Pontimicrobium sp. SW4: one gene and its partner. The protein of the gene in region 1 interacts with the protein of each later gene in a pairwise test. Links are inferred from orthologs where the notes say so. Each region holds a gene or a part of one and is shown on either strand. Other genes may lie near its edges.

Region 1 (15,092 bases):
GCCTTGGGTATTAATTCCGGGGCTTTAGCTTCCTTTTTCGTTTACTTCAAACTTTAAATTCTTTTTTCAACTTTTAAATTTCTTTTAATGAATAATATTATTGTATTAGGCGCTGGTATGGTGGGCAGTGCCATGGCTATAGATATAGCAAAAACACACAAGGTTACCTTAACAGATGTTAATGTACATGCTTTAGAAAAGGTAAAACAAAAATCTACAGATCTTGATTTTTTATTATTAGATGTAACTGATAAGCAAACCCTTAAATCAATGATTAAAGATTTTGATTTGGTAATTTGCGCAGTTCCTGGATTTCTTGGGTTTGAAACACTTAAAGCTATTATTGAAGCAGAAAAGAATGTTATAGATATTTCTTTTTTCCCTGAAAACTCTTTGGAATTAGATGCTTTAGCTAAAGAAAAGAATGTTACTGCAATTGTAGATTGTGGAGTAGCTCCAGGAATGGATAACGTTATTCTTGGGTATTATAATGAAAAAATGAAGCTCACAGATTTTGAGTGCTTAGTTGGAGGCTTACCAAAAATTAAAAAATGGCCATTTTGTTATAAAGCACCATTTTCTCCAGTAGATGTTATTGAGGAATATACAAGACCAGCTCGTTATGTAGAAAACAGCCAAGTTATTACAAGAGAGGCGTTAACGGATTGCGAATATTTAGAATTTGATAACATTGGAACATTAGAATCTTTTAATTCAGATGGGTTGAGGTCGATAATTTATACCATGTCTCATATTCCTAATATGAAAGAAAAAACCTTACGTTATCCAGGACATGTGGAGTATATTAAAGTACTTAAGGAAAGCGGCTTTTTTAGTGAAGAAGTTATTGAAGTTAATGGCAATAAAGTATCACCATTAGATTTTACAAGTAAAGTATTATTTAACGAGTGGAAACTTGGAGAAACTGAAGAAGAACTTACGGTTATGCGTGTAACAGTTAAAGGCGAAAACGAGAATGGGAAAATAGAAGAGGTTGTGTATAATCTTTATGATGAGTATTGTCCAGATACGCAAACCTCATCTATGTCTAGAAGTACAGGTTATACTGCCACAGCTGCAGCAAATCTATTCTTAGAAGGATTGTTTAGCGAGAAAGGTGTTTTTCCACCAGAGTTAATTGGAAAAAATGAAGTGTGTTTTAACTATTTCTTAAACTATTTAAAAGAACGAGGTGTTGTATATAAAAAAACATCTAGACTGTTAGAATGAATTTGAAGCAAAAGCTATATCGATCTTGTGAAGCTTTTATTGAGAATAGATTTCAAACAATTCAAAAAAGCATAGAAGAATTACAAAATGCACTTCAGTCGGAAACCAAAAGTAGCGCTGGAGACAAACATGAAACTGGAAGAGCCATGTTGCAGCTTGAGAGAGAAAAAGCTGGTCAACAATTAGCTGAAATAAATAAAACAAAAATGGTTTTATCGAAAGTAAGTCTTGATAAAAAATCTACTATTGTTACACTAGGTTCTTTAGTATATACCAACCAATTGAATTATTTCATTTCAATAAGTGCAGGAAATTTAGTAGTTGATCATGAATCTTTTTATGCGATTTCGGCTAATACACCTATTGGTAAATTGCTTATCGGTAAAACAGCAGGAGATAGTATTAATTTTAACAGAAATAGTATTGAAATTAAAAAAATAGAATAACTACCTATTAGTAATTTTAAGGGAAATCTCTTGATCTATTTTAAGCTCGTGAGAAGTTTCAAAAAAAATGGACTTATCATTCAATAATGCTTCAATTAAATAATAATCTCCATTATAATAATTATGTTTTACAGTAGCTTTTATTTTAGAATTATTGACAACTTCTAGTTGATGTGCATACAAAATACCATAAGGCTCTATGGTATTAAATTCACCAAAAAAAGAGGCAACTAAAGGCAAAGGAGGATTACTGTAAAGCTCTTTAGGTGTATCATTAGCAATAAGCTCTCCTTTATGAAGCACAATCATTTTATCGGAGAATGGTAATACATCATTCTTATCATGAGTGGCAACAATACATGTAATATTATTTTCTTTTAAGTGCTTGAATAGATTGCGTCGTAAAGATTGTTTTTTAAAATTATCTATATGACTAAAGGGCTCGTCTAATAAAATAATTTCTGGTTTTAAAGCAATAGCTCTTGCCAATGCTACACGCTGTTTTTGTCCACCACTTAAATATTGAACTTTTACATTTGCGAACTCTTTTAATTCTACAATATCAATAAGAGTGTTGATTCGTTCTTGTTTTTCTTCTGGATAAAAGTTTGACAAGAATTTTCCAATATTTTCTTTTACCGTTATGAAAGGCATTAAATCAAACTCTTGAGTGACATATTTCATAAAAGGGTAGCCAACAACTAAGTTGTGGCTAGGGCCTAAAATGGGCTCATCTTTCCAGTAGATGCTACCTTTACCTAAATCATATTCTCCATGTATCAGTTTTAACAACGTACTTTTACCAGAGCCACTTTCTCCAATAATTGATATGTTTTCACCTGGCAGCGCAGAGAAATTAATGTTTTTTACAACTATATTTTTATGATATCCAAAGGAAATGTTTTGAACCTGAAGCATTAAATGTATTTAGAGGTAAAAATAGTATAAAAAAAGCCATCTAACTTAGATGGCTTTAATATAAAAGTTCAATAAATATATTATTCTTTAATAAATTTTTGAGTATGAGACAATCCATCTTGCATGACTCTAAGGAAATAAGTTCCAGTGCTTAAAGATGACACATTAACAGTGTTATCTTTTCCAAACTTACTATTTAAAACACGCTTTCCTGAAATATCAAAAACGGTATAAATCGCATCGCTTAAGTTATATTTAGTACGAACATATAATGTGCTTTTCGCTGGGTTTGGAAACAACGTTAGATCTTCAGCGAAAGTCTCAGTTTGAGTACTTAGAGTAGATCCTTCAGCCAAAGTAATAGATTGATTTACGCTAACATTATTAATAATATCTACGGTATTAGAGGGCCAATATACTTTAACAGATGTAATATTAGTATCAGTACCGAGACCAAAATGCGTCGTTAAACTATTCATATATCTAAACCCTTCTCCACTTCTAACATCACGTATTTGAGTTCCAGAACTAGTAGTAATTTCTATTCGTGCTCCAATTCCAGCCTTGTTTAGACCATTTCCTACTAACTTTATTTTAAAGTAATTATTAAGGTTTCCATTGTTATAATATATTTTAGAACCACTTGTTACATCCATAAACCCATCATCATTTAAATCACCAATAGCACCTTGAGGTGGCATTCCTGAAGTATATGCAGTAAATGACATATTAGTAGAGTTGCCATCGTTTAGTAAAACATTTCCGTTAGAGAGAATATCTATAAACCCATCGTTATTAAAGTCCACAGGAGCATTATCAATACCTGTGTAAGTGAAGAATCCTAAATTTGTTGTTGCAGTAACATCAGTAAATGTACCATCACCATTATTACGCATCATTTTATGTGATGCTCCACTATAGCCACCAATAAAAACATCCATGTCACCATCATTATCATAATCTCCCCAAGCTCCAGACCAAGTTTGAATAGGATCAGCTAAATTTGCAGCTACAGCAACTTCGGTATAAGAGCCATTTCCGTTATTTCTAAATAATTGGTTTTTTCGTCTCTCTTCTCCACCACCACATTTTGCCAAAAACATATCAATATCGCCATCATTGTCGTAATCTACCCAAACAGAACCATAGTTGCCACCAGATGGATAAATACCTAAACCTTCAGGAACTCCATTTGCATCTGCACCTTGATAGAATTCTAAACCACTGGTTTCATTCATATAATAAATGTTTGGCGCTATATCGTGACAGATAAAAACATCTAAACGACCATCCTCATTAATATCCACAAAGTTTGTACGCTGTGTAAAAATGCCGCTTTTGGTTTCTACAATGGCATAATCGGTTCCACTATTAGTTGCTTTTATAATATTTACTCCAGAACCATTTCCCCAAACAAGATCATTGTATCCATCACCATTATAGTCACCAGCAGCTAAGCTCCATGAAGCACTATAGGGTGCCGAAACTGGGTAATCATGACCTGTAAATCCTCCGCCTGGTACTTGTTCTTGAATATTTATATCATAAACATTACTATCATTTACATTTTTAGCAACGATGGATACAATATCATCTAATCCATCATTGTTCATATCTACAGCACCCCTTAAAGTTCCTCCGCCAGATCTTACTTGCTCATTAAAACTAATAGCTAATACAGGCGCTTCAGTTAGTGTAAAATCAAAAGAAGAAGAATCATACCTGTTATCCCAAGCAATATAATATGTTGTGTTTGCCTGAACGGTAAATTTAACATTAGATAAACGAGCATAAACAGTATAGTTATCATAGTCATCATTACCAATTATACAATTTAAAGAGCCACAAGTTCCATCATATACCTGAACTTTAGTATCCTTTCCGTCATTTCCGGCAATATCTGAAGAAATTTCAACTTGATAATCGTTAGTTGGTGTATAAGCAAACCACTCACCATTACTAGCAATGCTACCAGGAGAACAACCTGGAACTGGTGCAGTACCATCAAAAGAGGTTATTGAGTAGGTTCCCGCGCTTGTTATATGAGTTGCGCTATCAGCTGTTGCACAAGTATTTGAACTACTTTGAGCCTTAATAGCAAAAGGCGCTATGCAAATGATTAAAAAGAGTAATTTTGTTTTCATAATGATTGGGATATTATAATATTTTATTGATTCGTGTTTTCTAATGAGTTAATCCATTGCTCTATAAGCTGAACACCTTCTTTATGTTGAAGGTTTCTTCCCATAATTGGCATTTTATATTCGTCTAAGGTTGATTTAAGCCTAAATAGCAAAGCTGATTCTTTTGGTTTTCCTGGAGCCACAATATGGGATAAGCCTTCTTCGAGTTCAAAATTGTGTTCAACGTCAACACCCATATTTACAAAATCGTAGGTGTCTTTAAAAGAAAATCTCATTGGCGCATATTCGCAGTAGCCTTTATCTGTATGGCAGTGTGCACAATTAATATCTAGGTATGACCTAACTCTTAAGTCTAAAGGTTGTGATATGTCTGCCCAATCAACTACCGAAACTATTTCAGAAGGAATATTTGAGGTGTTTAAATATCCAAATTCCGCCCATTTTTTTAATTGATTCTTAATCCCATCTTTAAAAAGAAGGTCTTCATTTATGTTCTGGGGTTTTGGACCAATAGGCAATATTTCATCATATTTGTTATGACAAGTGAAACACTCATTATATGATGGTATTTTATAGTTAACAGCTTTTGTTTCATTATTGTCTTCAATTTTAACATTAACAAAACTGCCTTCAGTTGTGTAAAATGCTTCAGATTGCTCATCATTCCACTTATAATTAACTAAAATCCATTCTCCTTCTTTTTTTATAATAAGGCGAGTTTCAATCATTTTTCTGTTCTTCTCTGGTAAGACATTTTCAAAATAATGACTGGTAATTAAAACGGCTCCATCAGGAAAATCTAATACACTATGGTCGTTAACATAATTTGCTTTAGAGCCTTTTGGCATCCAGACAAATGTTTGTGCTTTTGCATAGTCTATAAATAACCCACTTGTAATTTTGTACGGTAGAACACCATAAACAGGTTTTAAATCAGACATTTTACCTTCAAAAAAATTGTATTCTGAAAGTGTTGAATAAGGAACATTCTCTAAGTTTAGAGAAACGGGAGATGTGGGTGCAGGTTCAACTTGTACATAACTATCCTCTTCCGAACACGATGTACAAGAAAATACAAATAGCAAAAGCCCTATTAAACAGGAGTATTTTTTTGTCATTTATAGAAAATTTGGATAGCTAATTTAATTAAAAGGGAAAGCCGCTAGTAATTAATTAGTTATAATGCCAAAAATTCCATACAATATGTTGAAAGGCAGTTTTTTCCTATAAACAACAGGGCTTAAGCTAGAATAGTCTGTTTGCGTGTAAGTACTCTGCAATCTGAACAGCATTAGTAGCTGCTCCTTTGCGTAAATTATCTGAAACAATCCACATATTTAATGTATTAGGCTGTGTTTCGTCCCTTCTAATTCTGCCAACAAAAACATCATCTTTTCCATGTGCTAAAATTGGCATTGGATAGATATTTGCACTTGGATTATCTTGCACAATGACGCCTTCAGTTTTCGCTAATAATTCACGTACATCTTGCAAGTTAAAGTCGTTTTCAAATTGAACATTTACCGACTCAGAATGCCCTCCAGCTGTAGGAATTCTTACTGCAGTAGCAGTTACAGAAAAAGTTCTATCGTCTAATATTTTTTGTGGCTCTCTGGCTAGTTTCATTTCCTCTTTTGTATAACCATTTTCTAGAAAAACATCGCAATGTGGTAATGCATTTCTTCCAATTGGGTAAGGGTACGCCATTTCTCCATCAATACCGTTTATTTCATTTTCAAGTTGTTGTACTGCTTTCACACCTGTTCCAGAAACTGACTGATAGGTCGATACAACTACACGCTTCATTTTGTATTTTTTGTGCAATGGAGCTAAAGCGAGAACTAATTGAATGGTCGAACAGTTAGGATTTGCAATAATTTTATCTTGCTTTGTAAGAGCTTGAGCATTAATTTCAGGAACCACTAATTTCTTGTCTTGATCCATTCTAAAGGCAGAAGAATTATCAATAACCGTCGTTCCTGCCTCAGCAAATTTTGGAGCCCACTGTAAAGATGTATCTCCTCCAGCAGAAAATAAAGCGATATCTGGCTTCATGGAAATAGCATCACTAATACTAACAATTTTATAGGAAGTCCCTTTATACTCAATACTTTTTCCAATGCTTCTTTCTGAGGCTACAGGTATTAATTCCGATATAGGAAAATTACGTTCTTCAAGAACTTTTAACATAACATTGCCTACCATTCCGGTAGCGCCAACAATAGCTACTTTCATCTAATTTAAATTTTGAAAAGCAAAAGTAGTTATTTATTCATTTGATGCTTGAATAATCTCACAAAAAAAGCCCTTGTTTTTTAAAAACAAGGGCTTTTTAACAAGTAAAGATAATATGTTATTTCTTTAACAAATCACGTATCTCAGTTAATAAATCATTGTCAGATGGTCCAGCTGGAGGAGCAGGAGCAGGTTCTTCCTTTTTCTTCATTTTATTGATGCCTTTTATAACTAAGAACATTACAAAAGCAACAATAATAAAATCAATAAGATTTGTAAGAAACTCTCCCCACATTAAAGCGACTTCGCCAACAATATTTCCTGATTCGTCAGCAACACCTTCTTGGAGTATCATTTTTTGATCTTTAAAATCTGATTTGAATACTAATCCAATGAGCGGAGATACAATTCCGCCAGTGAATGAAGATACTATTTTGTTAAAAGCAGCACCCATTACAAAAGCAACAGCGATATCGACTAAGTTGCCTTTCATTGCAAATTCTTTAAATTCTTTAAGCATAATAGTTTAATGTTTTAGTTAATTAAGCTCTAAAATACGAAAAAAATTAAATGTTAAAATAATCTTAAAATTATTTTATAATTTTTCGTTTTACACGTCTTGAAATAGAGGTAATTAATTCATAAGATATGGTATTAGCAGATTCGGCTAAATTTTCGGCTGTATGTTGATTGTCAAATATGATTACTTCGTCACCTTCATTGCACCTAATATGTGTTACATCTACCATAATCATATCCATACAAACATTTCCAATAATATTCGCTTTTTCTTTATTGATAAACACAAATCCCTTACCGTTTCCAAAGTGCCTACCAATACCATCTGCATGACCAATTGGTATGGTTGCGGTTTTTTTAGAAGCACTGCTTTTAAAAGCCCTATTATAACCAACAGTTTCTCCCTTTTCTATATAATGTATTTGAGAAATCACCGATTTTAATGCAGCTATAGGTTTAAGGTTTTTGCTTTCTTTTTCAGAATTACCAAAACCATAAAGCCCAATACCACTTCTTACCATATCTAAATGCGCTTCGGGATAATTTAAAATACCGGAAGTATTACAAAGGTGAAGAAAGGGCATATAACTTAAAGAATCAACTAATTTTTTTGAAATGCTCTTAAAGCTAGATATTTGAGATTTAGTAAACTCTGTTTCTCCTAAATCTTCACTAGCAGCAAGATGAGAAAAAATAGACGCTATTTTAATTGAATGATTGTCTTTTAGCTGAGACAAAATATAATCAATATCATTTTCCCAAAAGCCAAGCCTATTTAAACCTGTATTAAACTTTATATGCACAGGGTAATTTGACTGATTTTCTTTCTCGGCACAATAGATAAAGCTTTTTAAAAGACGAGCGCTGTGTAAACTAGGCTCTAAACAGTAATCAATAATTGTTTTAAAATTTACAGGCTGTGGGTGCAATACCAAAATGGGTTTAGTTATACCTGCATCACGAAGTATAACACCTTCTGATGTATAAGCTACAGCAAAATAATCAACATTTAATCCTTGAAGATGAAGTGCAATTTCTTCAGCATCACTACCATAAGCAAATGCTTTTACTACTGCTAAAAATTTAGTGTTCTTTTGAAGTTTCGATTTAAGATATTCAAAATTATGCGTAAGCGCATTTAGGTTTATTTCAAGAACCGTTTCCTGAGCCTTAACCATTACCAGTTTTTAGTTTTGAAGAAACTTCTTCAGCATCATTCACATTCATGTTACGCACTTTGTCTCTTAACATGGCTTTATAAAATGCAGCTCTACTTAAAGGCTCGTATTCGTCAACTTCGCCTAATAAAACTAAATCGTCACTTTTTGCTTTTCTATAACTGTACTGTGCTAAGTTTCCAGTTCTTGTACAAACCGCATGAACTTTAGTAACATATTCGGCTGTAGCCATTAAACTAGGCATTGGCCCAAATGGATTTCCTTTAAAATCCATATCTAATCCAGCAACAATAACTCTTACACCTTTATTTGCCAAATCATTGCAAACTCTTACAATTTCATCATCAAAAAATTGAGCCTCATCAATGCCTACCACATCGCAACCATCAGCTAAAATAGGTATATTAGCAGCCGCAGGAACTGGTGTTGAACGTATTTCATTTGAGTCATGTGAAACAACCATTTCATCATCATATCTCACATCAACAGTAGGTTTAAAAATCTCAACTTTTTGTCTTGCAAATTGAGCGCGTTTAAGCCTGCGAATCAATTCTTCTGTTTTTCCAGAGAACATTGAGCCACAAATAACTTCAATCCAACCAAATTGTTCTTTATGATTTACTGTATTTTCGAGAAACATTTTGTAATTTTAACACTAAAATAATGCAAATATTCGTTTGTATAAAGGTGGCGTAAATTTATTAAAAATCAAAAACGAAAAGCGCATTAAATTTAAAAGTTATGAAGAAGAAACTAGAATCAGAGCTAATTAGTATAGCGCATAGAATTCTAAAATTAAAAGGGAAAGAAGATGTTTTAAAAATGCATGCTGAAGTTGAGGCATTGTATGAAAAATTATCTGTTTTAAAATTTGCTCAAGAAAATTTTGAAGATAATATACCAACCATTGGAAGTGACTCCTCTTTTTTTGGTATGCTAGATCAAGCGTTCAACAATAAAGTAAGCGATAATGTTGAAGTCGGTGATAGAATTTATGTAAATCTAGATGAAATAGAAGATGATGGTATTATGGAGCCTGCTATTGAAAAGATTAAAGATATTGTCGCTCAAATGCCTCAAGAAACGCAGGGAGTCGATGATTTTCTTAAATCGGTTATCCCTGTAGATGATGCCTTTGAAGAATTGACAGCAGGATTTAAAGATATGCCAGTTTTTGAGGCAGTAAGCCCTACAAAAACTCAAGCAAAAGAAGATACCAAAAAAACATTAAACGATGCTTTAAAAGGAAAAGCTTTGACTTTTGGATTAAACGATAAAATAGCTTTTATAAAGCATTTATTTGACGGTAATAGTGAAGATTTTGAACGCGTTGTGTCTCAAATTAATACATCTCAAAATTTTGAAGAGGTGAGTACGCTAATCCAAAATATTATTAAGCCAGATTATAACCATTGGGAGGGTAAGGAAGAGTTTGAACAACGTTTCATGGACATTATTCAAAGTAAGTTTGAGTAAATGAGCAAACTGTATATTGTTCCAACGCCTATAGGGAATTTACAAGATATAACTTTAAGAGCCATTGAGGTATTAAAAGAAGTTGATTTGATTTTAGCTGAAGACACAAGAACTTCTGGCAAACTATTAAAACATTTTGATATTAATACACCTTCGCAGTCTCACCACATGCATAATGAGCATAAAACGGTTGAGGCAATTATCCGAAAACTAAATTCTGGAATGACCATTGCTTTAATCAGTGATGCAGGGACGCCTGCTATTTCTGACCCTGGATTTTTACTCACAAGAGCGTGTATTGAAAATAATATTGAAGTAGACTGTTTACCAGGAGCAACAGCATTTGTACCTGCGTTAGTGAATTCAGGATTGCCAAACGATAAATTTGTGTTTGAAGGGTTTCTACCTGTAAAAAAAGGGCGTCAAACAAGGTTAAAACTACTCGCTGAAGAAACCAGAACCATGATTTTTTATGAATCTCCACATAAGCTTATTAAAACTTTGACTCATTTTTGTGAGTATTTTGGTGAAGACAGACAACTTTCTGTATCTAGAGAATTGACTAAACTCTATGAAGAAACCATTAGAGGAACAGCCAAAGAAGTATTAGAGCATTATACAAATAAGCCACCAAAAGGTGAAATTGTAATTGTTGTTGCTGGACTTAAATAATGCAAGAATTACTTCACAATATTAGCCAATGCACTATTTGTTCTAAGCATTTACAGCTTGGGCCACGACCAGTAGTGTCTGCACATCCTAATTCAAAAATCGTAATTATTGGTCAGGCACCAGGAACGAAAGTTCATAATTCTGGGATTCCTTGGGATGATGCTAGTGGAAAGCAACTACGACAATGGCTAGGTGTACCGGATGAAGATTTTTATGACGAAACAAAATTTGCCATAATTCCTATGGGGTTTTGTTACCCTGGAAAAGGAAAAACAGGTGATTTGCCACCAAGACCAGAATGCGCACCACAATGGCATGAATCATTATTTAATTTAATGCCAAACCTTAAACTCGTTATTTTAATTGGGATGTATGCTCAAAAGTATTATCTAAAAGATTCAGCTAAAAAGACACTTACCGAAACGGTTGCCAACTATTCAAAATATTTGCCTCAGCATTTTGTAATGCCTCATCCATCACCTAGAAATCGATTTTGGTTAACAAAAAACCCTTGGTTTGAAGCTGAGGTTGTTCCAACACTTAAAAATAAAGTTGCTAAAATTATCTCATAAAGTTGTAATATTATAGTCTAAACACTTCACGATTATGTCTAAAAAATTCATTTACCTATTAACAGCATTTACAATCATCTTTTTTTCATGCAAAAAGACCAACGAAATAACTATCCAAGAATACTTTGATATAGTAAATGAAGAGCTCACAGGAGATTTAGCCTATGAAACTACTGCATTTGTAGAAAAGTATTGGCGTGTTGTTGGGAATACAGGATTTAATAAAAGTGTTTACAGAATTGCCGAACAGCTTGAAAAAGACGGTTATGTTTTAGAAGAAAATGCTACTGAAGATGACTTTTTAACCTACCGAATTGAAACAAGGCCATTAAAAAGACCTACGTGGGAATCGGTTGATGCTACGGTAATCATCAATGGAGAGGAAAGTCCTCTACTTAGTCATGTAACAAACCGAAATATGATAGATCTAAATTCGTATAGCACAGCCGAAGAAGGCGATACAGCTGAGGTAGTTTATATAGAAGACATAAAAAAGCTAGGAGAAACAGATGTAAAAGGAAAAATTGTGTTTGCTGAAACTCATCCAGGGCGAATATTTAAAACTGCAGTTACCGAAGGAGGCGCAGTTGGTATCATTACCTATAATAACCCTGATTATCTACAACCAGAAAAAAACACAACATCTATCCAGTTTCGCTCAATTCCATTAGATTCTGTGAGCAAAGCATGGGGAATTGCCATGTCTTTTGAAGCTAAAGAGCGATTAAAAAATAGCTTATCGAATGGAAAAACCACGTTAAATGTAAAAGTTGAAACCAACATATACCCTTCGGAAGAATTAACAATTGTCGCAGATATTAAGGGTAGAGAATTGCCTAAAGAGCGTTTGGCTTTTAGTGCGCATGTTCAAGAACCAGGAGCTAACGACAATGCTTCAGGTGTTGGAGCTACATTGGAAATGGCTTCTGTTGCAGCTAAACTTTTTAAAGATGGAAGATTCTCACCAAAGAGAACATTAACCTTCCTTTGGGGAGACGAGATTGTGTCAACAAGACGTTATGTAGAAGAAGATAGTATTAGAGCTAAAGATATTAAATGGGGAATATCATTGGACATGGTTGGAGAAGATACTGAAAAAACTGGAGGTTCTTTTCTAATTGAAAAAATGCCAGATCCAAGTGCTATTTGGACACGAGGAAACGATAAACATACTGAATGGGGAGGACGACCATTAAAAGTTGAAGACATGACACCTCATTATTTAAACGATTTTGTAATTGAAAAATTTAAGGAACAAGGAAAGCGTGCTAACTGGATCGTGAATACCAATCCTTTTGAAGGCGGAAGCGACCATGTACCATTTTTACGAGGGAATATTCCAAGTGTGTTGTTTTGGCATTTCACCGACCAGTTTTACCACACAGATAATGACAGAATCGACAAGGTTTCTAAAACTACTTTAAAGAATGTTGCAACCGGTGCATTGGTCTCTGCAATTGAGTTGGTAAACTCAGATGAAACTACTGCAAAACGAGTTTTAGAAAGCATAGAAGCAGCAGCTATTAATCGTCTAGAAGAAGAACAAAAACAAAGTGAATTAGCTATTGAAAATGGTGATACTCTAGAAGAGCAAATCGAAATTATTAACACTTGGAAAGATTGGTATGTAAAAGCAGCAAGTACCACAAGTGATATGGTAAGTGATGAAAGCCAAATTAAATCTAACATTGAAGCAACTCAAAAAGCGATTAGCGATAAAGCGAAGATTGTTTTGGAAGTTTTGAGAACTAAATAAAGGAAGCTTCTTAAAACAAAATTATTCATCTTTTTTTGTTTTTAACTCTTTGCCAAAAAGAAGATTTCTTTTCATAATTTCCGATGGCATTTATTTTAGAATTGTCCATCTCTTTAAATTCTAAGATTCTTTTTCTTTTCTCTTTTTCTTTGATGTGTGTTCTAATTACTAAAGCAATTGAACTAATAACTCCTATTATTAAATATGTTTTCATAACTCACATGTATTAAACATAACAAATCTATTATATTAAGTGGTTTGGAACGATTATAAATGACAACATAAGTAGAAATCAAAACAAATCTATTGCATTAAGTAGTTCATAACGATTAAAAACTATTAAAGAGAAAACCTCACTATTTCTAGTAAGGTTTAAAATAAAAAATGCGCTAGTTTTATACTAGCGCATTTAAACACCCACTTATTTTCCAGAGAAAATCTCTTTCAATTGTGTTACAACACCTCCATTGCCAGAGATTGTGATTTCACCAATTTTCTCAGCGATTTTTTCAACATACTCCATTTCTTTTAGCTTGTACAGCATGTTATTCTCTTCCATCAACTTTGCCGTATTTAGCAAGCTACGTGTTGAAGCTGTTTCTTCACGTCTTGTAATAGTATTAGCCTGAGCTTTTTTTTGTGCGACTAAAACTTGATTCATAATCTCTTTCATATCTCCAGTTAAAATCACATCTCTAATACCACAGCTTAAAACATTAACACCTAATTTTGATGCACTTGCCTTAACATCTTCAAATACTGCTTCCGCAATATTTTCTTTACGCTCTAGCAATTCATCTAATGTGTAAGCACCAATGTAAGCACGTAATACTAATTGCATAGCAATGTATAACTGCTTTTCATAATCCTTGTTTTCTAGTAAAGCTTTTTCAATATCTGTTACTTTATACTGTGTGTAAAAGTTGATACGAATTGCAGCTTTATCTTTAGTTAACAATTCTTGACCAGCAATTTCTAATTGCAACTGACGTAAATCAGCTTTAGCAATTTTAATTGTAGTATCGTTTCTCCAGAATCTGTATGTACCTCCATCTAGAGTTTTTGTATACACATCATCAACTAAAAGCACAGCTTTTTCGTAAGCGGCGACCTCAAAAGTTCTGATGTATTTGCTCAATTCATAATTACTGAATAATGATTTGTCAATTTTTTCAGTAATATAAATTTTGCTCAAATCGGCACGCACAAATTCACGTTTAATCAAACCCTTCCAGTACACGTAACGTCCAGCTGTTAAAACGGTTTTGAAGTTTCTTTTTTCGTAAACTAAAACTAGCTCACTGTCTTTAACTTCAATAATGTCTAACATTGCTTCCAACATTTCGTCTTTTAGTAAGAGTTCTAAAGCTATTGGAGCCACAAAGGTATTTGCAAGGTCATACACCAACACACGCTCATTAAAACCAAGCCAGTGCTTTCCTTGAGTAATTACTCTTTTGTAATCACCTTTTTTGAATACCAATCCTACTTTTCCCGCATTAATTCTTACTCGTTTCATCATTTCTAAATTTTAAATTAAACAATCTAATTTGTCCACTATGGACGTGGCAAAACCTGTAACGGAAGGGTTGCCAACTTCAACTTGTAATGACTAGTTCATTATTAATTGAAGTATATTTTTCAAACTTTTTTCATCATTAAAATAGTAGAAAGCAAATCATCTTTCTGGTGCGGAAATACTCATATTAATAGTGTCTATAATTAGTGTTAAGTATTGTGACAACAATATGAATCGATATTCAGATTTATACAATTCTCTTAATACAAAGCAGTAAAAATGTCTGCTATTAAAAATCAGTATTTCAAGGCACTTTCAAGACTGCTTTTATTGAACACTAATGTTTTATTAAAGCCGACTTGCTATCCACTATTTCTGTCATTTTTTTATTGAGCAGTGTGACAAACTGCATTGGCCATCAGTTTTA
Region 2 (15,115 bases), 2.4 Mb from region 1 along the record:
TGTTTTTACTGGTTTTTTCTTTTCCTTGGATACAATTTGTGCTTATTAAACTATGGAAAGAGCGTAAAACTATTCTTAAAAATAAATGGGTATCATTCTTGGTTTTATGGTTATTATGGACTCCTTTTTTCTTTACAGCCTCAAAAAACATACTACATACTTACACCTTACCTGTTACCATACCAATTGCCTTATTAATGGTATATTATTGGCATGAGTTTAAAAACAAAAAGTTGCTATTTATTCTAGGTTCAATTTTTCCATTTTTAGTGATAGTAGCGACTTGTGTTGTGGCGTTTGGTGATGACAAATTGTTAGAAGATTTAAACACCGACAAATATATTGTTGAGAAATTAATAGAAAATGACCCGAACACACCTATTTATTATTGGGAAAAAAAATCTTATTCAAGTAGATTTTATTCAAGTGGTGATATAAAAGTAATAAAAGAGACATCCATTGATTCTATATACAATTCGCATGATAAATTCATCATGCTAATAAGACATAAAAAAATTAAAACCGTTCCTAATAAATTTCAAGAAAAAATGGTGAGAATAGATTCTATTAAAAGGACTTCGGTATTTATGTTTGAAAAATAAAGCGTTCTAAAAATTAGCTTTATACCAATTAACTTGATGCCTCACACTTTCCAATAATGTCGTTTGCGGATTATAGTTTAGCAGCTTTCTAGCCTTATCAATATTAGCTTTTGTGCGAGATTGGTCTCCTGCCCTTTTCTCAACAATTTCAATTTGAATGGATTTTCCAAGAACTTTTTCTACAGCTTCAATACCTTCTTGTGTGGTGTGTTCTACCTCGGTTCCTAAATTAATAATCCCACCATTTACTATGGCTTCGTTTCCTATTACACTAACAATACCATCCACAATATCACCTACATACGTAAAACTTCGTAAATGTTTGTCGCTACCTTCATATAAAGTAAATGCTCGATTATTAATTCCACAAGCAATCAACTTGGTATACATTTTTTCAGGTCGTTCTCTTGGTCCAATAACAGAGTACAACCTTAATGAACATGCTTTAAATATGTTTTCTCTACTTTTTTGAAGTACCAATTGCTCAGCAGCTAATTTTGTAACACCATAATGAGATGCTGGTTTTGGCGCAACATCTTCGGTAAAAGTGGCTTCCAAACCATAAATTGAAGAAGTGCCAATATTTACAAACATTTTAAAGTTTTTACACTTTTGCACATAATCTATAATATTCTTGGTGGCAATTATATTATTGGTAAAGTAATCTTCAAAAGTAGATGTTATTGAAATTCCTGGTTGCGCAGCAAAATGAAAAATATAGTCTATATCTAAAGGTAAAGCATCAGAAATATTTTCGTCTCTCAAATCTATATTGATTATTTCAACGCCTTTTTCCTTGATCGAATTTGCATTCATTTGTTTCAATTCAAGATCATAATAATCGCTAAAATTATCCACACCAACTACGTCGTGCCCTAATTCGCTTAACCTTTCTGCAGTATGAGAACCAATAAAACCAACAGCACCAGTAACAAGAATTTTCATTAAATACATTTTTGATGACGCAATTTACTATCTTTTTATATTTAAATCATCAAGCAAGATATTTATTCTAAAAAAGAATACTTTTGTAGCACAAAACTAATTTGAATGGATTACCAATTTACTATCGTTGTTCCTGTTTATAATGAAGAAGATAATCTGGAACGCGTAGAAAGTGAACTACTGGAATACTCTAAGAAAGCCTCTGTTCCTACCTGTATTTTGTTTGTTAATGATGGTTCTAAGGATAGGAGCCAAGAACTTATAGAAAATATTTGCAATAGAAATCCTAATTTCAACTATATAAGTTTTAAAGAAAATAGAGGCTTAAGTGCAGCTATTAAAGCAGGTTTTGATTATACTGAGACCGAATTAGTTGGTTATATAGATTCCGATTTACAAACAGCTCCAGAGGATTTTAATTTATTACTTGAACAGATTGGTGAATACGATTTAGTAACAGGCGTTAGAGCAAATCGAAAAGACTCTTTCGTGAAAAACATGTCGTCTAAAATTGCCAATGGTATCAGACGCGCTTTTACACATGACGGGATGGATGACACTGGATGTCCTTTAAAAGTGATTAAAACAGCGTATGCAAAACGTATCCCTATGTTTAAAGGTTTACATCGTTTTTTGCCCGCAATGATTTTGTTGCAAAATGGAAAAATCATTCAAATTCCTGTGCAGCATTTTCCGCGTATTGCTGGAGAAGCAAAATTTGGTTTATGGAACAGATTGTTAGGACCTTTAAGCGATTGTTTTGCTTATTTATGGATGAAACGAAAGTACATTAACTATGATGTTAGCAAAAAAGGTTAATGAGTGATTGGCTAATATATACTATTGGATTTATTGCCCAAATCTTATTTTCTTCTAGATTAGTAGTGCAGTGGATTACTTCGGAAAAACAACGTAAAGTAATTACGCCAACACTGTTTTGGACATTGAGTTTAATTGCTTCATTCCTATTATTTATTTATGGTTATTTAAGAGATGATTTTGCAATCATGTTAGGTCAAACTCTAACCTATTTTATTTATATACGAAACCTTCAATTACAAAATGAATGGCAAAAATTTCATTGGGCTATAAGATGGTTTTTGTATAGTTTTCCTATTCTTATAGCAATTTATTATTTTAATAATAATGTGATTGATAGAGATGTGCTATTTAGAAATGAAGCTATTCCATTATGGTTACTATGGCTTGGAATTATTTCGCAAGTGATTTTCACATTACGTTTTGTATATCAATGGTTATATTCCGAATATAAAAAATCGTCTTCGCTACCTTTAGGGTTTTGGCTGTTAAGCTTAGTAGGCTCTGTTTTAATTTTAACCTATGCTATTATTAGGGAAGACCCTGTGTTATTTATTGGTCATTTATTAGGCTCTATCATATATATTAGAAACTTAGTTATTTTACACAAACAAGATGCTGAATAAAATTGAGCAACATCCAATTATGTCAATTATTGTAATTGTGTTATTAATGCTTTGCATTAATATCGATGTAATTGATGTAACTATAATGGAGGCTCGCAATTTTATTACAGCTAGAGAAATGATTGATGATGGGAACTGGTTGTTAACCACTATGAATGGTAAACCGCGCTACCAAAAACCACCATTACCAAGTTGGCTAGCTGCTTTATCTGGTTTACTTTTTGGAATAAAAAATATATTTGCTTTAAGACTCCCTGGAATACTGATGGTAGCAGTTACAGGAATTGCATCTTATCTACTAAGCTTAAAACTATTAAACAACAAAACACATGCATTAATAAATGCTTTTATAACTATTACCTCATTTTACGTTATAGGAATAATTATTGAAGCTCCATGGGATATTTTTACCCACGGATTTATGCTTGTTTCAATTTTACATTTGTTTCAACTATTCGAAAAAAAGACAAATTATTGGAAACACACTTTAATAGCTGGTCTATTTTTTGGATTGTCCATTTTATGTAAAGGTCCAATTTCATTGTATGCCTTATTACTACCTTTTTTATTAGCCTATGGATTCAGCTATAAATTCAAAAATTTAAGAGCAAAGACATTTTCTATTTTCTCCTTTATTATCATAGCACTAATTATTGGTGGTTGGTGGTATTTATATGTGCGATTGGAAGACCCAATAACTTTTAATGAAATTACCTCTAAAGAAACAGGAAATTGGGGAAGTTATAACGTACGTCCATTTTATTACTATTGGAGCTTCTTTACACAAAGTGGCTTGTGGACAATTCCTGCGTTTATTGCTTTACTATACCCTTATATGAAATCTAGAGTGAGCAATTTAAAAGCTTATAGGTTTAGCTTTTACTGGACCATTTTTGCAGTTATCTTACTATCTATAATTCCTGAAAAGAAGTCGAGATATTTAATGCCAGTTTTAATTCCAATGGCTATTAATACAGGTTTTTATATTGAATATTTAATTAGGAAATTTAAAGATATCAAGGATAAAAAAGAAACAATTCCTGTCTATTTTAACTTTGGACTCATTGCTTGTATAGGTATATTGTTCCCATTAGTTGGATTTGCTATTGGTACATTTTTAACTGGAACTATTTTGTTATGGTTTTTGTTAGCTTCAGTGGTTTTACTAACTATTGGCATACTAATAATTTTAAACTTAAAAAGAAAACAAATGAAACAGGTTTTTTATTTAAGTATTGCCTTTATGGTCGCTGTATTGGTTTCAGTTTTACCGTTGTCAAAAATTCAAGGAACAGCAAGTTACAATTCAATATCAAGCTTAAAATCGCAATTAGAGAAGGAAAACTTATCTATCTACTCGCTTAACGGAGTTGCACCAGAAATGATTTGGCAATTTGGAACAAAAATCCCACAAATACATACCGATTCAACGTATAACTTTCCATCAGAATCCAAGTTTGCGATTTTATCTAAAAAATTAGAAAAACACCAATTACAATTCTTGGAAGAAACCTTTATTATTCAACCAAAAGAAGTATTCAATCTTAATAGAAAAGCGAATGGAGAAAGAGGTTACAAAAAAAGATTGGTAAGCAAGCTCTATATCTTTACTAAGAAATAAAACGCTTTCTAAGGTAGATTTGTAGTTTATAAAATATAAAACCTGCAAAAGCTCCAAAAGCGAGTCCGCAAATAATATCTAACGGATAATGAACACCTACGTAAATTCTACTATATGCAACAACTGCACTCCAAAAAAGGAGTATAAAAATCAACTTCTTATAATATGGTCTCAACAATAACCCTGCAAAAACTGCTGCTGCCATTGAGTTAGATGAATGACCAGAAAAGAAACCATATTTACCACACCTTGGAGCTACATAGCGTATTAACCCTTCTAAGTCATTTACTCTACATGGTCTTGGGCGCTGAAAACTATCTTTAAATAAATTAGTAATCTGATCAGTAAACGTAATCATTCCAGCTATAACCAAAACCAATAATAATGAGGTTTTCCATCCTAAATGCTTATAAATTAAATATAACAGCACAGCATATAGAGGAATAAATGTAAGCTTATTAGTTACTACTAGCCAAAATCCATCCCAAGTTGTGTTTCCTAGATTATTTAGAAATAAAAAAAGTTCGGTATCGTATTGTAATATTAAGTCTAACATCTTTTACTCATCATATCTGCTTACTTCTCTATCGTAAAATTGAGACGCTTCTTCAATCAAGTTTTCTGTTTCGCTCAACAATTCTTTTTCATCATGTTGATCGAAATCTTCAAACCACTCTACTTCGTCATTTTCAAGATTGATAATAAATCTTGGGAATTCAGTATGAATTACAAAAATAGCGTTTGGCAAATCGGTGTTATCTCCAAGAATAAATTTAGGAAGTTCCATATATTACATATTGTTTTCTTCTTGCGAAATTAAACGTTTTGTTAGATAATTAAACCTAAGATACAATAAAATTGCAGCTGAAGTTAAGCCTACCAATAACCCTAACCAAATACCAAAACTACCGTAGGCATCTTCCTTACCTAAAAAATAACTAATTGGAAATCCTATCATCCAATAAGAAATAAAAGTAATGATGGTAGGTATTTTAACATCTTGCAATCCTCTAAGTGCACCCAAAACAGTTACTTGCACACTATCGCTCAATTGAAAAACTGCTGCTGCAATTAATAGCTTTGCAGCAATAGATACTACCTCTGTATTATCAATAAAGTTAGTAGCATCATTTAAATCTACATATATTGTTGGTAACATTTTATGAAATAACAAGAATAAAATTGCAAAAATAAAAGCTAATCCTAGTCCTAATAAAAATATAGAAAATGCAATTCTTCTAAGTTCTTTAAAATCCTTTAATCCTTTTTGATTTCCTACTCTCACCATTGCTGCCACACTTAACCCCATAGCCACCATAAAAGTCATAGATGATAAATTAAGTGCAATTTGGTTAGCTGCTTGCGGATTTTTTCCTAGTAACCCACTTAACCAGATAGCTCCTGTAAAAATGGCAACTTCAAAAAACATTTGCATTGCACTTGGGAATCCTAGGTTTAGAATTTTTTTAATCATGCTATTGTTCAACACAAAAAACTTTATGTTGGTAACATATGCTTTAGATTTTTCTTTGTTTTTAAGTAAATACCATAAGAAAAAAAGCATAATAACTCTTGAAGCTAATGTGCCTATTGCCGCACCAACTATTCCCATTTGCGAAAATCCAAGCTTTCCAAAAATCAATACATAATTTAGAGCTACATTTATAACATTCGCTAAAATGGTTGCATACATTGGGTATTTTGTTAACGACAAACCATCACTGAACTGCTTAAATCCTTGAAAAATAATTAAAGGAATGAGCGAAAAAGCTACTAAATCCAGATAAGGCATAGCCAGAACAACCACTTCTTCAGGTTGTTTCATTAAATACATTAAAGGTTTTGCTAGTAGAATTAACACAAAAAGCGCTAAACTTAAAACTGTACATAAAAACAAACCATGCTTAAAAGATGACTTTCCTTTTTTGAAGTTTTTTTCTGAATCTGCTTCAGCTATTAAAGGTGTAATGGCTGTTGAAAACCCTATACCCAAAGACATGGCTATAAATATAAAACTATTACCAAGTGATACTGCTGCAAGTTCAGCAGATCCTAATTGACCTACCATTATATTATCAACCAAACTTACAAAGGTATGCCCTAGCATACCTAGCATTACTGGAGTTGCTAGTTTTAAATTGTATTTAAACTCTTTAGTATAAATTGAAAGCACTTAGTAGTTTTTTAAGAAGTGTAAAGGTAGCCTTTGAATTTGGATTATCTAATTGAGAGTAAAAGTATTAAATAGAGAAATTGTTAATAAAAAAAATGAAATATTTTTTCGGTTAATAGTTAAATTCCATTAAATTTACGCTGCTATTTGCTATTACTTATTATAAAATATGAATAGTAGAAACTTTTAGCTATATATTTTAGAGGGATTTTTAATACTTACGTTAAAAGGTTTCAACAAAAAAGGGAAATGTACATTTCCCTTTTTTTATTCTTCTTCGTCTGAGGTTTCTTCCTCTAGATTATTTAATAAATCATTTTTTTGCAATAAATTATACCACTTGATGATTTTTTTAATATCACTTACATATACTCTATCTTCATCATAATCTGGCAATACTTCAAAGAAATATTCTTCTAAAGCATCTTTACTGTCTTTATGAGTTACACTTGTTTCTGCACCATTTTCCTTTTCTTTAATCTTTTTAAACACCTTTCTTAAAGGCACTTCTTCAGTTAAGGTATATACAGCAATCTCGCTTAATAAACTTACATTACTTCTAAGGTTAGCAGATACTCTTTTGCCATCTATTAAAGACTCCGCAATAAAACCTCCTCTAGTTTGTGTTACTAACTTAAAGAGTCCTGGTTTTTGTGCAATTGATAAAATCTTTTCTAAGCTCATAGTGTATTATTTTTTAAACGCGACAAATATATCATTCGTTTTAAATATTTATTAAAATATTATCGCTTTTTTTTCAAGTCTGGGAAACGCATTTTATAATCAACGTTTGTTTTGCCTTTTGATATATTTGAAAGCTTCCCTTTTATGAGTCGTTTTTTTAAAGTTGAAATTTTATCGGTAAATAGAATGCCTTCTATATGATCGTATTCATGCTGAATGACTCTTGCTAAAATTCCATTAAATTCTTTTATATGAGTTTCGAAATTTTCATCCTGAAATTGAATTTTAACTTTAGGCTTTCTAAAAACATCTTCTCTAACATTTGGTATACTTAAACACCCTTCATTAAACGCCCACTCATCACCCTCTTCTTCTAAGATTTTTGCATTAATAAATGTTTGCTTAAAATTTTTTAGTTGTGTACGCTCTTCTTCATTAAGTTCTTCATCTTCAGCAAAAGGAGACGCATCTACCAAAAAAATACGAATAGATAATCCTACTTGAGGAGCAGCTAGTCCAACACCAAAAGCATTATACATTGTTTCGTACATATTCGCAATAAGCGCTTCAAGATTTGGATAATCTAGAGAAACAACTTTTGCCTTTTTTCTTAATACAGGGTCGCCATAAGCAATAATCGGTAAAATCATTTTTACATTTTATAAAGTTTTGCAAAAATACAATACTTATCGGTTTTTAAATAAAAACTCCTTTAAAAAGGAATGAGTAGATATAACTATTTATTATATAAATAACTTTGCAAAATTATAGTAGCACTAATTTCATCAACCAAAGCTTTATTTCTCCGTTTGCCTTTTTTTAATCCGCTATCTATCATAGTTTGAAACGCCATTTTAGATGTAAAGCGTTCATCTACTCTTATTATTGGAATATTAGGAAACTCTTTTTCTAACTTTTTAATAAATGGCTTGATAATAACTTCACTTTCAGATTCAGAATAATCCATTTGTTTAGGTTCTCCAACCAAAAACAATTCTATCATTTCATTTAAAACATACTCTTTTAAAAAAGACATTAACTCTACTGTTTCAATAGTTTTTAAGCCAGAAGCAATAATTTGTAATTCATCTGTGATGGCTATTCCGGTACGTTTTTTTCCAAAATCTAATGCTAAAATTCTTCCCATAATAATTTGTCATGCAAAGGTAAATAAAAAACTCCCTAATTAGGGAGTTTTAAAATATTCAGGGCTTTCTAAATCTTCAATTGACAAAAAATTTAGAATATTAACCAAAATAAAGTAAGCAATTAATTAGTTTAAGGTTAATGCTTTTTAGCTATACTGTTAATAAGACACAGTTTATTTAACAAAGTCACATTTTTATGTTCAATATCAATTCAAATTACTCTTAATAGATATATACTTTTATATTTGTATCGAAATTTATACTAAATGGAGAAAATTAGAACGATTATTGAAGCAGCTTGGGAGAATCGAGAGCTTTTAAACCAAGAAAAGACTATTACTACAATTAGAGAAGTGATTCATTTATTAGATTCAGGAGAATTACGTGTAGCTGAACCAATTAGTAATGGATGGCAAGTAAACGAGTGGGTTAAAAAAGCAGTAGTTTTATATTTTCCAATCCAAAAAATGAAAACTATTGAAGTTGGTCCATTAGAATTTCATGACAAAATCCCTTTAAAAACTGGCTATGCCAAAAAAGGAATACGTGTGGTTCCACATGCTGTCGTTAGACATGGAGCTTATATTTCGGCTGGAACTATACTTATGCCTAGTTATGTAAATATAGGTGCATACGTTGATGAAGGCACTATGGTTGATACTTGGGCAACTGTTGGTAGTTGTGCACAAATTGGAAAAAACGTGCATTTATCTGGCGGTGTTGGTATTGGTGGTGTATTAGAACCATTGCAAGCAGCTCCAGTAATTATTGAAGATAATGCGTTTATTGGATCACGCTGTGTTGTAGTAGAAGGTGTCCATGTAGAAAAGGAAGCTGTTTTAGGTGCAAATGTTGTGCTTACAGGTTCAACAAAAATTATTGATGTTACTGGAGATAAACCTCTAGAACTAAAAGGTCGTGTACCAGCTCGTTCTGTGGTGATTCCTGGTAGTTACACTAAAAAATTTCCAGCTGGTGATTATAATGTACCTTGTGCATTAATTATTGGTAAGCGTAAAGAAAGTACCAATAAAAAAACCTCTCTTAATGATGCTTTGCGAACTCATAATGTAGCCGTTTAATTAAATGGCAAAAACAAATAACGTCCTATGGACTGGAGGTTGGGATTCTACATTTAGGGTTATTCAATTGTATCGTCTAGGAGCAACAATTCAACCAATTTATGTAATTGATCATAATAGGATATCTTCGAGCAAGGAACTGGAAGCAATAGAGAATATTTCCAGCAGAATAGATTTAAAATTTAAACATTCAAAAGGTCAAATACTTCCGCTAAAGATTATTAAAAGGCAAGATATTCCTTCTAACTTATCATTAAAAGTAATACATAAGTTTCTTAGATATAAAGTGAATTTAGGTAAACAATACTACTGGTTAGCTTGTATAGCAAAAAAATATGAATATAAAGATTTAGAGCTATCGTTGCACAATGAAGACTTAGATAAGTTTTTTCTTTTTGACCAACTTATTGAATTTAAGGATGAAAAAATAGGATCAAATTGGAGGTTGAACACTAAGAAGATAGGTTTTTCAAGAAAGTATCTCTTTTCAAACATGACATTTCCTTTGGTTACTATTTCGAAACCTGAAATGAAAACTATAGCTGAAGAAAACAACTTTGCTGATTTAATGGAACTAACTTGGTTTTGTCATAAATCTAACGAAAAACCTTGTGGCAAATGTGCACCTTGTAAACAATATGTAAGAGATGGATTTGGTTATCTATTAAAGTGACTATTCACCTTTATTACGAATCAAATAGCTCTTAAAAATAGCTATAAATTTTATTTTATATTTGCTCAAACTATTTAAATAATGCTAAAAAGTATACGTAAATTCAGTTTAAGAATGTTGCGAAAAATGCGATTTTTACCTCCAAAAATTTATGCACATTATCTTTTTGAATATTATACTGGTAAAAAATTAAACCTAGAGAACCCACGAGAGTTTAATGAAAAAATTCAATGGTATAAAGTTTTTTATCATCCAAAGGTTCTTAATCAACTAGTAGATAAATATGCAGTTAGAGAGTATGTTAAAGAAAAAATTGGCAGTAAATATCTTAACGAAATTTATGGTGTTTATAAAAAAGCTAAAGACGTTCCATTTAATGAATTACCAAATCAGTTCGTAATAAAAGCAACTCATACAAGTGGCCATAATCTAATAGTAAAAGATAAAAATAAACTTAATAAAGGTAAAGCCACTCGCTTATTCAAAAAATGGTTAGGCAAAAATCAATACTATCGTGCTGGACAAGAGTGGGCTTATAAAAGTGTACAACCAAGGTTAATTGCTGAAAAAATTTTAATAGAGAGTGGCAAAAGTGCACTTACTGATTATAAATTTTATTGTTTTGATGGCGTTGCAAAATTTATAGATGTACATATAGATAGAGAAGACGATCACAAACAAGGGTGTTTTGATTTGAATTTTAATTTACTGCCATTTGGTAAAAGCAAATCTTATAAAAGTATCTCTGCTGGTATCGAAAAGCCCATTAATCTTGAAGAGATGATAAAACTTTCCGAAATCTTAGCTACCAATTTCCCTTTTGTACGTGTTGATTTTTACTCTATTAACGGAAAAGCTATCTTTGGAGAAATGACTTTTTATCCTTCGGATGGAAGAAAGGATTTTTATCCTGATAAATATAATACCATTATTGGTGATTATTTTACACTTCCAAAACTCAAAGAAGGGCAAAAGGTTATTACCAAAATAATCTAATTCTTTAATATTCCGTTTTCCATTTGATGTAAATTATGATAAAAGACAAAATTAAAAACCACCCAATAGACGCAGTAATTCTATGGGTTGATGGAAATGATGAAAAGCATAAAGAAAAAATACTACCTTATATTAAAGACAAAGAAAAAATTAATTCAAAGAAGTTTAGAACTAGATTTGATCAAGTAAATGAAATAAAGTTTACTATTGATTCTATTTTAAAATTCGCGCCTTTTATTAGAAATATATTTATTATTACTGATAATCAATCACCAATTTTTTTGACTTCAGAAAGCATTGAGAATCATTATAAAAAAGTATCCATAATTGATCACAGTATCATCTTTAAAGGTTATAATGAATATTTACCAACTTTTAATTGCAGGCCAATAGAAACGTGCATGCACAGAATACCCAATTTAGCGGAACATTTTATTTATTTTAACGATGATTTCTTCTTAATTAATAACACAAAACCTAGCGACTTCTTTAAGGATGGGTACCCAATATTAAGAGGAAAATGGTTAAAATTTCATAAAGACATATTCTACAAAAAATTCAAAAAAATAAAAGTTGGTCATAAATCTGCACAACAAAAAGCAGCACAACTTATTGGTTTTAAAAAGTATTACAACTTTAGACATACACCACATCCACTTAGAAAATCAACTTTTGAAAGTTATTTTAAAGCTAATCCAAAAGTTTTTATAGAAAATATAAAACATAAGTTTAGAAGTGAAAGCCAATTTACACCCCAAGGTTTAGCAAATCATATAGAAATAAAGAATAAAACATGCGTTTTAAAAAACGATTTGCAATTAATTTATTTAAGATCTTATAAAAAGCCTTTATTTTGGTATAAATTTAAATTAAACAAAAAATATAACCGAAAGTTGTTTCTAGGTTTACAAAGTTTAGATCTTTGTCCGCCAACCATTTTAAACTATATATTACAATGGTTAGAAAAGCGTATAACATAAAAGCTCTTTTTTATTTAATTAATATTAAAAAAAACTTCATTTATGAAAATAATAATTCTTGCAGCTGGAATTGGATCAAGGCTTGGAAACCCATTTCCAAAACCGCTAACACCTTTAAAAAATGGCAAGAGCATTATGAAAATGCAAACAGAAAATATTTCTTTAAAGTACAATATTGACGATATCAATGTAGTAGTTGGCTTTAAAAAAGACTTAATTATGGAACGTTTTCCCGAATTAACTTATGTATATAATCCTTTTTTTGACAGAACAAATACTTCAAAAAGCTTATTACAAGCTTTAAAAAAACATCGAAATGAATCTGTCCTATGGTTTAATGGTGATGTAGTTTTTGACGAACAAGTTTTTAATGTTCTAGATCCATACATTAAAAAAAATATCTCGTTTGTTGCTGTAAATACAAGTAAAGTAGCTGAAGAAGAAGTGAAATACACACTTAAAGATGGTTACATTAAAGAGCTTTCAAAAATTGTCAAAAATGGTCTTGGTGAGGCAGTAGGGATTAATTACATCTCCTCTAACGACATTATTAAGTTTATCGAAAGATTAGAAGAATGTGATGCTAATGATTATTTTGAAAGAGGCTTAGAACTTGCAATAGAGAAAGACAATCTAAAAATAAAAGCTGTAAACATTTCAATGTATAATTGTATGGAAATAGATTTTGCTGAAGATTTAGAAAATGCAAATAACATGCTTTAGTATATAAAATGAAGTTTATATTATTTTGTCAAAACAATTATTCCTTTGGAATTTTAGAACCAATAAAAAAAGTTCTTGTAGATAAAGGTTATGATTACATTTGGTATGTAGCAGATAAAATACTTAGTGATTTTCCTTATAAAAAAGACAAACATACTAATAAAATATACGATTTAGAAGTTTATAAAAGTGATGTCATTTTTATTCCTGGAAATCAAGTACCGCATTACTTAAGAGGTTTAAAAACACAAATATTTCATGGTTTAGCTGGAGAAAAAAAAGGTCATTTTAGAATAAGACACTATTTTGATTTATACCTTACACAAGGACCATATTTTACAAATACTTTTAATAGTCTAAAAACAAAATACAAGAACTTCGATGTTATAGAAACAGGTTGGCCAAAACTAGATATTTATGGTAGAGATAAAACTATTTATAATAATGAGAAAAATAATTTAATTAAAAAGCATACTTCTAAATATGTTTTACTTTATGCACCAACTTTTTCTCCTAAATTAACATCAGCTCCTTTTTTAATTGAACAGATAAAAAAACTTGCAGATAACAATTCCAACTATTTAATTTTCTTAAAGTTTCATCCTTTAATGGATAAGCAATGGTTAAAAAATTATCAAGAATTAGCTAATACTACTCCTAATGTTATATTTCAAACCGAAAAGAACATTGTCAAATTTTTATTAATGGCAGATATATTAATAAGTGATACTTCATCTGTAATCTATGAGTTTTTACTTTTAGATAAGCCAGCCATTACTTTTAATAATATATCTAAAGAAATTCATTGGGAAAATTCCAGTGAATACGATGAACTAGAAAAATTAGTACAAATTAATCTTATTAAAGATCCTTATGCTAAATCTAGAAGTTATATTTGTCAGCAGTTTCATCCATATAATGATGGTAATTCAGCACTTAGAATGGTAGAAGCGACAGAAAATTACATAAAAACTAATGGTGTTCCAAGTAAGAGAAAATTATCATTTTTAAGACGATTTAAAATTTATTCTATTTTCGGAAAACAAAACAAATACTAAATATTATTAATGAGTAAGCTTACAGCAATTATCCCAACAGGAAACGAAATTCATAATATTGAAGATGTAATTGCTTCTGTAAAATTTGCTGACGAAATACTAGTTGTTGATAGTTTTAGTATCGATGGAACTTACGAAAAAGCTCTAGATTTAGCTACTAGAGTCATAAGAAGAGAGTATAAATATTCAGCTTCTCAAAAAAACTGGGCTATTCCTCAAGCTGAACATGAGTGGGTTTTACTAGTTGATGCTGATGAGCGGGTAACTCCTGAGCTTGAACAAGAAATAAAAGAAATACTCAACAAACCTGAAAATGATGCTGCTGCCTATTGGATAGGTAGAAATAATCATTTTATGGGCGAGCGTGTTAAATATAGTGGATGGAGAAATGATGGCGTAATTAGACTTTTTAAAAGAGATTTATGCACATATGAAGACAAACAAGTCCATGCAAAACTTATTGTTAATGGTAAAGTAGTTAAATTAAAAAACAAGTTCTATCATAATACCTATACTACTTTTGATAAGTACATCGAAAAACTAAACCGTTATGCAACACTTCAAGCAAAAGATTATGATAAAAAAACAGGCAAACTGACACCTTATCATTTTATTATAAAACCTTTTTGGGGATTCTTTAAGCATTATATAATCCAGAGTGGTTTTAGAGATGGTTTTGTAGGCTTAACCATTGGCTATTTACAAGGCTACGTTGTATTTATGCGCTATGTAAAACTTTGGCTATTAAGAAGAGGAAGACAATAATTATTTTTAAAATTTAACTAACTTTTTTAACCGTTTTTTTCTTTGGATACTTTGTCTAAACTCTTGCGTATACTTCCACATTTTGTTAAAAACCTCATTAAATTCAGCATTCATACATTTTGCGTATTCATCACTCATAATTTCAATCATAGCCTTATGCTCTGTTAATCTTGCAAAATTCTTAATACGTTCATTAAATGACATTGGCTCAAACTTCATT

What was found.
Region 2: the proteins of ABGB03_RS14435 (region 1) and def interact in binary tests that used the Escherichia coli proteins (3 or more experiments, as listed by UniProt). The link is inferred for Pontimicrobium sp. SW4 from one-to-one orthologs.

What each region holds. Positions count from the first base shown.
Region 1 is NZ_CP157199.1:3,142,262-3,157,353, forward strand. Bases 4,979-7,914 are described here. They hold ABGB03_RS14435 (aspartate-semialdehyde dehydrogenase), read right to left. Parts: upstream 6,974-7,914; coding sequence 5,984-6,973; downstream 4,979-5,983. Other genes in these bases: ABGB03_RS14430 (hypothetical protein), read right to left, coding at 4,979-5,856; mscL (large conductance mechanosensitive channel protein MscL), read right to left, coding at 7,092-7,493; alr (alanine racemase), read right to left, coding at 7,564-7,914. Also shown: ABGB03_RS14410 (saccharopine dehydrogenase C-terminal domain-containing protein), read left to right, coding at 88-1,230; ABGB03_RS14415 (3-oxoacyl-ACP synthase), read left to right, coding at 1,227-1,676; ABGB03_RS14420 (ABC transporter ATP-binding protein), read right to left, coding at 1,677-2,594; ABGB03_RS14425 (FG-GAP-like repeat-containing protein), read right to left, coding at 2,675-4,738; more of ABGB03_RS14430, read right to left, coding at 4,762-4,978; more of alr, read right to left, coding at 7,915-8,670; ABGB03_RS14450 (thymidine kinase), read right to left, coding at 8,663-9,310; ABGB03_RS14455 (hypothetical protein), read left to right, coding at 9,412-10,146; rsmI (16S rRNA (cytidine(1402)-2'-O)-methyltransferase), read left to right, coding at 10,147-10,818; ABGB03_RS14465 (uracil-DNA glycosylase family protein), read left to right, coding at 10,818-11,390; ABGB03_RS14470 (M28 family peptidase), read left to right, coding at 11,425-13,146; ABGB03_RS14475 (hypothetical protein), read right to left, coding at 13,172-13,360; ABGB03_RS14480 (slipin family protein), read right to left, coding at 13,568-14,668.
Region 2 is NZ_CP157199.1:750,583-765,697, reverse strand. The notes cover bases 6,326-9,284. They hold def (peptide deformylase), read right to left. Parts: upstream 8,121-9,284; coding sequence 7,530-8,120; downstream 6,326-7,529. Other genes in these bases: ABGB03_RS03530 (2,3,4,5-tetrahydropyridine-2,6-dicarboxylate N-succinyltransferase), read left to right, coding at 8,885-9,284; ruvX (Holliday junction resolvase RuvX), read right to left, coding at 8,207-8,617; ABGB03_RS03545 (DUF5606 domain-containing protein), read right to left, coding at 7,054-7,470; ABGB03_RS03550 (MATE family efflux transporter), read right to left, coding at 6,326-6,729. Also shown: ABGB03_RS03585 (glycosyltransferase family 39 protein), read left to right, coding at 1-602; ABGB03_RS03580 (NAD-dependent epimerase/dehydratase family protein), read right to left, coding at 609-1,547; ABGB03_RS03575 (glycosyltransferase family 2 protein), read left to right, coding at 1,653-2,366; ABGB03_RS03570 (lipid-A-disaccharide synthase N-terminal domain-containing protein), read left to right, coding at 2,366-2,992; ABGB03_RS03565 (glycosyltransferase family 39 protein), read left to right, coding at 2,982-4,613; ABGB03_RS03560 (phosphatase PAP2 family protein), read right to left, coding at 4,603-5,169; ABGB03_RS03555 (hypothetical protein), read right to left, coding at 5,173-5,400; more of ABGB03_RS03550, read right to left, coding at 5,404-6,325; more of ABGB03_RS03530, read left to right, coding at 9,285-9,700; ABGB03_RS03525 (hypothetical protein), read left to right, coding at 9,705-10,373; ABGB03_RS03520 (ATP-grasp fold amidoligase family protein), read left to right, coding at 10,455-11,369; ABGB03_RS03515 (Stealth CR1 domain-containing protein), read left to right, coding at 11,405-12,349; ABGB03_RS03510 (phosphocholine cytidylyltransferase family protein), read left to right, coding at 12,392-13,072; ABGB03_RS03505 (CDP-glycerol glycerophosphotransferase family protein), read left to right, coding at 13,081-14,130; ABGB03_RS03500 (glycosyltransferase family 2 protein), read left to right, coding at 14,140-14,895; ABGB03_RS03495 (lipopolysaccharide kinase InaA family protein), read right to left, coding at 14,902-15,115. UniProt on the Escherichia coli protein: Removes the formyl group from the N-terminal Met of newly synthesized proteins. Requires at least a dipeptide for an efficient rate of reaction. N-terminal L-methionine is a prerequisite for activity but the enzyme has broad specificity at other positions.